DNA from 2 places in the Rahnella sp. PD12R genome. Region 2 is predicted to be linked to the other one. Evidence: predicted binding sites of a transcription regulator. Region 2 holds the regulator's gene; the other holds the start of a gene.
What was found. The regulator CRP, encoded in region 2, controls carbon source genes, mostly activating them, when cyclic AMP is high. The targets are predictions, from matches to a motif close to ATGTGANNNNNNTCACAT.

Region 1 (4,432 bases), on a different contig from region 2:
AAGATTTCTGCCAAACACCGTCTGGCGTATAACAATGCCGTCGTGGCGCTCGAAGGCGCAGGTGTTTCGGAATTTTCCGCGCAGGAGTTCTATTACCGGGCGAGAATGATTCAGGATTATATCAGCGGCATGACAGATCTTTATGCGTACGATGAATATAGACGTCTGATGGCGGCAGAATAATTTACCCGTCATACTTTGCATTGCAGATGCGTTGGCCGCATTCAGTCGCCCAAATCACTGACTACAGTCAGCTCATCGGGACTTCTTCAATTGCCGCCTTCCTGCAATACGAATTATTTAGGGTAAAAGTTAAGGGTTAAATTTAAACGTCTTTTATTTTCTTTACGAAACTGTCCGAAAAAGCGCCATTTGTAAATAATGACAATACTTTTTTACCATTGTCAGTATGACCCTGATGAACTTCACGCTATTAATACCATCTCAGTATCACGACTACCAAACAACGCGACTATTTTGGTTGCCACAATAATTTTAAGAGATCCTGAAAAATGAAAAAATCGACTTTATTCCTCAGCGCTTTAGCGTTAAGTGTTGGTATGGCAATGGCCCCGGTTTCGTCTGCTCTGGCTGCCGAAACCGCATCTTCGAGCACCACACAGCTGCCAAGCCTGGCACCGATGCTTGAAAAAGTGATGCCGTCCGTGGTGAGTGTGAACGTGGAAGGCAGCGCGCCGGTGAAAACACCGCGTATGGGCCAGCAGTTCCAGCAATTCTTTGGTCAGAACTCTCCGCTGTGCCAGGACGGTTCGCCGTTCCAGGGCTCCCCGGTTTGTCAGGGCGGCGGTCAGGGACCTGACGGTCAGCCAGCACCTGAACAGAAAGAAGATTTCCGTGCGCTGGGTTCCGGCGTAATTATTGATGCGGATAAAGGTTATGTTGTGACCAACAACCACGTTGTTGATAACGCGACAAAAATCAGCGTACAGCTGAACGATGGCCGTAAGTTCGATGCGAAAGTGATCGGTAAAGATCCACGTTCTGACATCGCGGTTATTCAGCTGCAAAACGCCAAAAACCTGACCGCGATTAAAATCGCCGATTCCGAGCAGCTGCGCGTGGGTGACTACACCGTGGCGATTGGTAACCCGTATGGTTTAGGCGAAACCGTGACATCCGGTATCGTGTCTGCGCTGGGACGTTCCGGCCTGAACATCGAAAACTATGAAAACTTCATCCAGACGGATGCGGCGATTAACCGCGGTAACTCCGGCGGCGCGCTGGTTAACCTGAACGGTGAACTGATTGGTCTGAACACGGCGATCCTGGCACCGGACGGCGGCAACATCGGTATCGGCTTTGCGATCCCAAGTAACATGGTGAAAAACCTGTCCAAACAGATGATCGAATTCGGCCAGGTGAAACGTGGCGAACTGGGCATCATGGGTACCGAGCTTAACTCCGAGCTGGCGAAAGCGATGAAAGTAGACGCACAGCGCGGCGCATTCATCAGCCAGGTCATGCCGAAATCTGCCGCAGAAAAAGCGGGCATCAAAGCGGGCGACGTGATCCTGAGCATGAACGGCAAGCCAATCAGCAGCTTCGCGTCGTTCCGTGCGGATATCGGCACCATGCCAATCGGCACCAAAGTGACGCTGGGTCTGCTGCGTGAAGGCAAACCGGTGAACGTTGACGTGACCATTGAGCAAAGCACGCAAACGCCTAAAGTGGAATCCGGCAACATTTTCACCGGCATTGAAGGTGCTGAGCTGAGCAATGGCACCGCGGGCGACCAGAAAGGCGTGAAAGTTGACGAAGTGAAACCGGGTTCAAAAGCTGCGAGCATTGGCCTGAAAAAAGGCGATGTGATCCTGGGCGTGAACCAGCAGAAAGTCGCTAACTTAGGCGAGCTGCGTAAAATTCTGGATACCAAGCCGTCTGTACTGGCGCTGGATATTCAGCGTGGTGACTCTTCAATCTACCTGCTGGCGCAATAATCCGCAGGCAGTCCTCACAAGGCACGCTCCGGCGTGCCTTTTTTTATGCTTTTTTCTCCCGATCCGCGCCTGAATTTTCTTGGGCATTTGCTTAAAAATGTGACCTTACCCGCAACTTCAATAGGTGCTTTCGCTCTTTGGGCATTTGCATAATGTGTCGGCGTAAGCCGCTGGGTATGCTGGTCTGACAACGATAAAACAGGCAAGGCAGGGGATCATGTCAGCGTATCATCTCGATGCAAAGCTGGCGCAACAGATTGTTGCCCGAACAATGCAAATCATTGATAGTAATGTGAATGTCATGGATGGACGGGGAAGAATAATCGGTAGCGGTGACGATCAGCGTCTTGGCGAATTGCACGAAGGTGCGCTGTTGTCCATTTCGCAGGAACGTATTGTCGATATCGATGAAGGTGTTGCACGGCATTTGCACGGAGTGCGTCCGGGGATCAACCTGCCGCTGCGCATAGATGGCCAGATTGTCGGCGTGATTGGCCTGACAGGCAATCCGTCGCAGCTGCGTCAGTACGGCGAACTGGTCTGCATGACCGCCGAAATGATGCTTGAGCAGGCGCGTTTGTTACATATGCTCGCGCAGGACAGCCGTTTGCGCGAAGAACTGGTGCTGAACCTGATCCGCGTGGACGAACTTTCTCCTGCATTAATGGAGTGGGCGCAGCGTCTGGGCATTGACCTGAACCGCCCGCGCGTGGCGGCGGTGGTCGAAGTCGACAGCGGTCAGCTCGGCGTGGATTCCGCGATGGCGGAGCTGCAACAGCTGCAAACCTTACTGACCACGCCGGAGCGCGATAACCTGATCGCGATTGTTTCGCTCACCGAAATGGTGGTGCTGAAACCGGCGCTGAACAGCTACGATCGCTGGGATCCGGACGGTCACCGGCAGCGAATCGATCATCTGTTGTCGCGCATGACCGAAACCGGTCGTCTGCGCGTCCGTATTTCCCTCGGCAACTTCTTCAGCGGCCCCGGCAGTATTGCCCGGTCGTATCGCACCGCGCGAACCACCATGACCGTCGGCAAACAGCGCATGCCCGAGCAGCGTTGCTACTTCTATCAGGATCTGATTTTGCCGGTGCTGCTCGACAGCCTTCGCGGCGGCTGGCAGGCCGATGAACTGGTGCGGCCGCTGGCGCGTCTGAAGGCCACCGACGGCAACGGATTACTGCGGCGTACACTGGCGTCGTGGTTTCATAATAATGTGCAACCCACGGCAACGTCTAAGGCACTTTATATTCACCGTAATACGCTGGAATATCGTTTAAACCGTATTTCGGAATTAACCGGTTTGGATCTGGGAAATTTTGACGATCGCCTGTTGTTGTATGTGGCACTTCAATTAGATAACGATCAGGTTTAATTAATCTGTGCGTCCTGAAAGTATTTCTTTAGCGGATATTTTCAGGACGAAATTGCCGAATTTAATTAAACGTGACGTCAATCACAAGCCATTCTCTTTTCGTGAACTGACTCGCATGGTACTGGGCATTCGCCTCAAGATAAATGCAAACCGCTTTCCATGCTTGTCACTTTGCCTAATGAGTTGGTTTCCGGTTGTTCTTATACTGGCATTCTTCCTTCCTCTCTGAACCCTACAGTTCTGTGGCTGGCTGGAATGACTTATACCTTGGGGTATTTGCATCACTCTCAATTCCGGAGAACATCATGGAAACAATCGTTTCATCAGCCAGTGCCGTGAAAAAAAGAACTAATGCGCGCTACTGGATCGTGGTGATGTTATTTATCGTCACATCATTTAATTACGGCGACCGCGCGACGTTATCTATTGCAGGGTCGGCAATGGCGAAAGATATCGGTCTCGATTCTGTCGGGATGGGATATATATTTTCGGCATTTTCCTGGGCCTACGTTATCGGACAAATACCCGGTGGCTGGTTACTGGATAAATTCGGTTCCAAAAAAGTTTACTTCTACAGTATTTTCATCTGGTCATTATTCACATTGTTGCAAGGGTTCGTCGATATATTCAGCGGCTTCGGCATCGTAGTTTCCCTCTTCGTATTACGTTTCCTGGTCGGCCTGGCTGAAGCGCCTTCTTTCCCGGGCAACAGCCGGATTGTTGCGGCATGGTTCCCGGCACAGGAACGCGGAACAGCGGTTTCGATTTTTAACTCCGCACAGTATTTCGCTACTGTGATTTTTGCCCCGATTATGGGCTGGCTGACACAGGCCGTAGGCTGGTCACACGTCTTCTTCTTCATGGGCGGACTGGGGATCATCCTGAGCTTTATCTGGCTGAAAGTGATCCACGATCCGAAAGATCATCCGGGCGTCAATCAGGCCGAACTCGACTACATGGAAGCCGGTGGCGCGCTGATCAATATGGATCAGAAAGCTACTAAAAAGGCGAAAGTCAAAGGCGAGAAAGCCTCACAGCTCAAACAGTTAATGAAATCGCGCATGATGATCGGCATCTACATCGGCCAGTATTGCAT
Region 2 (4,432 bases):
TTGACCTGCATACGGGTGTACGCAAGTTGAGAGGCGTCGGGATTTTCTTGCAGAATCAGCCGGATGGCGTCCTGATAGGTTTCCAGCGCCTGATGGGCGTTCTGGCGCATCAGGCCACTTTGCCATTGCGGCCACAGCCAGATGCTGCCGCCGAAGGCCAGCGCGCAACCGATCAGCGTATCAATCAGGCGCGGCACCAGAAAATGGATGCCGTTCATCGCCAGCAATTGCAACGTATAAACTGCGGTCACCGTCATACCGATGACCGCCAGACCGTAGTTCTTGCGCAGCACGGTATACGACACCAGCGTGATGACCAGCATGCAAATCAGCGTGATGCCTTCCGGCAATTCCAGCCTCAGTAATCCGGCGGCAATCAGCAGACCGGCCAGCGTGCCGAGTGCACGGTGCTGGATACGCACACGCGTGGCGTTATAACCGTTCTGGCTGACCAGCATGATGGTCAGCAAAATCCAGTACGGCTTGGGCAGATTGAAGAAAAGCCCGAGGCTGCTACCGATCGCCAGAATCAGCCCGAGGCGCGCGGCATTGCGCAGGGCGGAGGATTTAAAGGACAGGTAGCTTTTCACCGCAGGCCAGAAAGGCAGGCGCGGCTGGGAGTTCATCAGATCGCGGCGGTACAGCGGGCGTTGCGTCCGCAGCAGTCGCGCGATACGGCTGAAATGGTAATAACAGAACTGGCCGACCGGATTCTGCGGGTTCTGCGCCGCGATTTTTTCCAGCGCCGCCAGCTCATTCGCCATGGTGAAGCGTTCGGAAAGGCGATGGTAGAGAATATCGTCCGCAATCACGCGCAGACGGGCGGAAATCACCTGCGCATTCCGGCGGATCACCGCTTCGGCGTGGCTTTCTTCCACCAGTTTTTGCACTTCTTCCGGCTGATGCAGGCTGACCGTAATGTGCTCCTGCAAATCGAGCGCCACCTGAAAACGCTGGAACAACCGTTTGTGGTGATGATGATGTCCATGCTGCGGCAGCATGTGCAGTTGCTGATACAACAACGCAATCAGGTCGATAACCTGCTGCTGGCGTTTGAGCAGCGGCGGAAGTGCAGTTTCCGGATCGGTATGTTGCGTCAGCAGGCTGTACTTGGCTTCGAAATAATCGGCCAGTTGCAAATACAGCTGGCTGAGCGTTTCGCGCATCGGTTGTTCTTCGGAAATACGGAACCACGCCCAGTTAAACAGCCCGTACCAGGCGGTGCCGGCGGCAAAAAGCGCGGGTGCCTGCCACATTGGCCTCACGCCGACCATACTCAGCGTAAAGATGGTGGCCACCAGCGCGCCGGGCAACAGGCGCGCATGCAGCGGACTGATTTCACCGGTGACGCCGAGCAGCAAAGCCAGCGTTAACATGATGAGCGGCAGAGGAATGTGCCAGTTTTCGAGCATCACCTGTAAAAGGATACTGCTGACGGCAAACAGCGAACCGCCGATAATCAGGCGTTTGAAAAAGCGTTTGTGCGGGGTATCAAGGCCGGCGACGTTGCAGCAGGCCGGGCACAGGGAAAACAGCAGGCCCATTTGCAGATTGCCAAACAGCCAGCAAATACCGACAGGCAGGCACAACACCAGCGTCTGGCGCAGCGCGTAGTTAACTTCGGGATGATAGAACAGTCTTCGCCATAGCGTCATGGGTAAAGCTTAGCCCATAAAAAAGGCGCGACAGTAAGCTGTCGCGCCAATTCCTGAGGGATTAACGTGTGCCGTAAACGACAATCGTTTTACCGTGTGCGGAGATCAGGCTCTGATCTTCCAGCATTTTGAGAATACGTCCGACTGTTTCACGTGAACAACCGACGATTTGGCCGATTTCCTGACGGGTGATCTTGATTTGCATCCCGTCCGGATGGGTCATTGCATCAGGCTGTTTAGCCAGATTAAGCAAAGTTTGCGCGATACGGCCTGTTACGTCGAGGAAGGCAAGGTTGCCGACTTTCTCTGACGTCACTTGCAGACGGTTTGCCATCTGCGCGGAAAGACGCATCAGAATATCCGGGTTTACCTGAATCAGCTGGCGGAATTTTTTATAAGAAATTTCAGCCACTTCGCAGGCAGTTTTAGCACGAACCCAGGCACTGCGTTCCTGCCCTTCTTCGAAGAGTCCCAGCTCGCCGATGAAGTCACCTTGGTTAAGGTATGACAGTATCATTTCTTTGCCTTCTTCATCTTTAATCAGGACGGCAACCGACCCTTTCACGATGTAGTACAGCGTTTCGGCTTTTTCACCTTGGTGAATCAGCGTACTTTTAGAAGGATACTTATGTATATGACAGTGAGACAGGAACCATTCGAGAGTCGGGTCTGTTTGTGGCTTGCCGAGAACCATTTGCTATTATCCTCTGTTGTTATCGCTGCCCAAAATCACAGGGCTCAGAGTTCCCTGTACGGCACTTACTTTAAAAAGCGCCCTTTCAGCATATAACTCCCCAGAAATGCTGCAAGCGGATGTCGGAGTGAAACAGCCTGATTATTGCTGTTAACACCGTGGGTTCTGTTCTTAAACCGCAAAAACCGTCACCGCAATTTACTGGAAAGTATGTTTCGGCTTTGTTTGTAACACAGGTTTGCAATGCTGTCTTCTGTTGTCTCGCTTCAGCATGATGGCGATCGGGTTACGTTGCCAGTTTTTGGGTGAAAGGGTAGTCTGAGGGGAAAATTTGACGAATTTATCCACCGGGAGAAGAGCACATGCACGCACGCGTAAAATGGGTAGAAGGGCTGACGTTTTTAGGTGAGTCAGCGTCGGGCCATCAGATCACAATGGACGGTAATGCGGGCGACAAAGCCCCGAGCCCGATGGAAATGTTGCTGATGTCGGCGGGCGGTTGCAGCGCGATTGATGTGGTGTCTATTTTGCAAAAAGGCCGTAACGACGTGCGTGACTGCGAAGTGAAACTGACGTCTCAGCGCCGCGAAGAAGCACCGCGTCTGTTCACGCACATCAACCTGCATTTCATCGTCACCGGCAAAGACCTGACGGATAAAATTGTGGAACGCGCGGTCAGCCTGTCTGCGGAAAAATATTGCTCTGTATCCCTGATGCTGGGCAAAGCCGCGACGATCACCCACAGTTTTGAAGTCGTGAACGCCGAATAAGTCACGACCAGCGATACGACTGGCACTGACTTCGCAGTAAATCCAGAAATCGCCGCGCAGCAAATGTCAGCGGCGATTTCTGCGAATAGAGTACGCAATATTCCGCTTCCGGCAGCGTATCGATATTGAGCAGGCAAAGTCTTTCCTGCAAGCCGAACGGCGCGCGCATCGCCTTCGCCACAATCGTCAGATAATCCGACTGCAACACCATATTCAGCCCGCACACCACCGAATCCGTTCTTACCGGCGTTTCACCGGCTGGCGCATTAAAGCCGTTCATCGAAAGCTGAATCTGCTGGTAGTAACCCATATCCGTTTCCGGCAACACCCAGCGCGCGCCCTGTAATTCTTCGAGCGTGGTGGCACCTGCCAGCGGATGCCCTTGCCGCGCAATCACGCCAAACGGCGCGCTAAACAGCGGTTCACGCACCAAATCTTCCAGCGGAAAACCCGGCCCGGCGGTCCCGACGGCAAAATCGAGTTTCCCTTCACGCAGCGCCGGTAACAGCGTCGAAAGCTGGCCTTCCTTAATCAGCAGTTTGGACTGGGGAAACTGCGTTTTGAATGCTTCATTGAGAGCCGGAAACACCGTCAGCGCCAGCAGTGATGAAAACCCGATAGCCACCGAACCCTGCGAATACTGATTGATCTGCCGGATCTCATCCGCCGCGCGTTCAAGTTCTTCGAGAATAAACTGCATGCGCTGCGCAAAGGCGCGGCCGGTTTCCGTCAGCGCCATGCCCTGATTGCCGCGCACGATAAGCTGAGTTTCAAGCGTTTGTTCCAGTTCCCGCAAGGTTCTGCTGACGGCGGGCTGCGACTGATTCATCGCCCGCGCCGCGCCGCGAATGCTGCCGCTGCGGATAACCTGCTGGAAAACCTTGAGTTGCTGCAATTTCGGTAAATAACGCATGTCGCCTCGCTTGAAAGCCCTATCAGTAAAAAGCATCACCTACCCAAAAATTGCATCTTATGGCAAACCTGTAAAGCTGATAGCTTCAGATTTGGAATAAATAATGTGTTGTTATTCAGTTGATTACGTGATGCATGTCGCATTTTACTATTCGCCCGACAGTGAGAACTTCTGACGCGGTGATAACAAAAAGGGATATCCGCTATGAAAAGTCGTTCCCTGATGATCTTCCTGCTGTTCGTCGGTTATGCGGTGGTGTATATCGACAAAACGGTGATGGGGTTCGCGCTGTTGCCGATTGAGCGGGAATTTAACCTGCAACCGGAGCAGCTGGGTTACATCACAGGCATTTTCTTCCTGGCCTATTCGCTGTTTCAAATTCCTGCTGGCTGGCTGAATG

Region 1: KWG64_RS23535 (CdaR family transcriptional regulator) is a predicted target of CRP. The motif match lies at 2,056-2,073, and genes of this name have one in related genera.

The regions. Positions count from the first base shown of each region.
Region 1 covers NZ_JAHTMS010000017.1:3,665-8,096, reverse strand. The annotation lists gene dgt (dGTPase) at 1-183, shown strand, start outside; gene degP (serine endoprotease DegP) at 513-1,958, shown strand; gene KWG64_RS23535 (CdaR family transcriptional regulator) at 2,176-3,336, shown strand; gene KWG64_RS23530 (MFS transporter) at 3,642-4,432, shown strand, end outside.
Region 2 covers NZ_JAHTMS010000005.1:377,980-382,411, forward strand. The annotation lists gene KWG64_RS12795 (YccS/YhfK family putative transporter) at 1-1,655, opposite strand, end outside; gene crp (cAMP-activated global transcriptional regulator CRP) at 1,717-2,349, opposite strand; gene KWG64_RS12805 (OsmC family protein) at 2,712-3,119, shown strand; gene KWG64_RS12810 (LysR substrate-binding domain-containing protein) at 3,121-4,032, opposite strand; gene KWG64_RS12815 (MFS transporter) at 4,237-4,432, shown strand, end outside.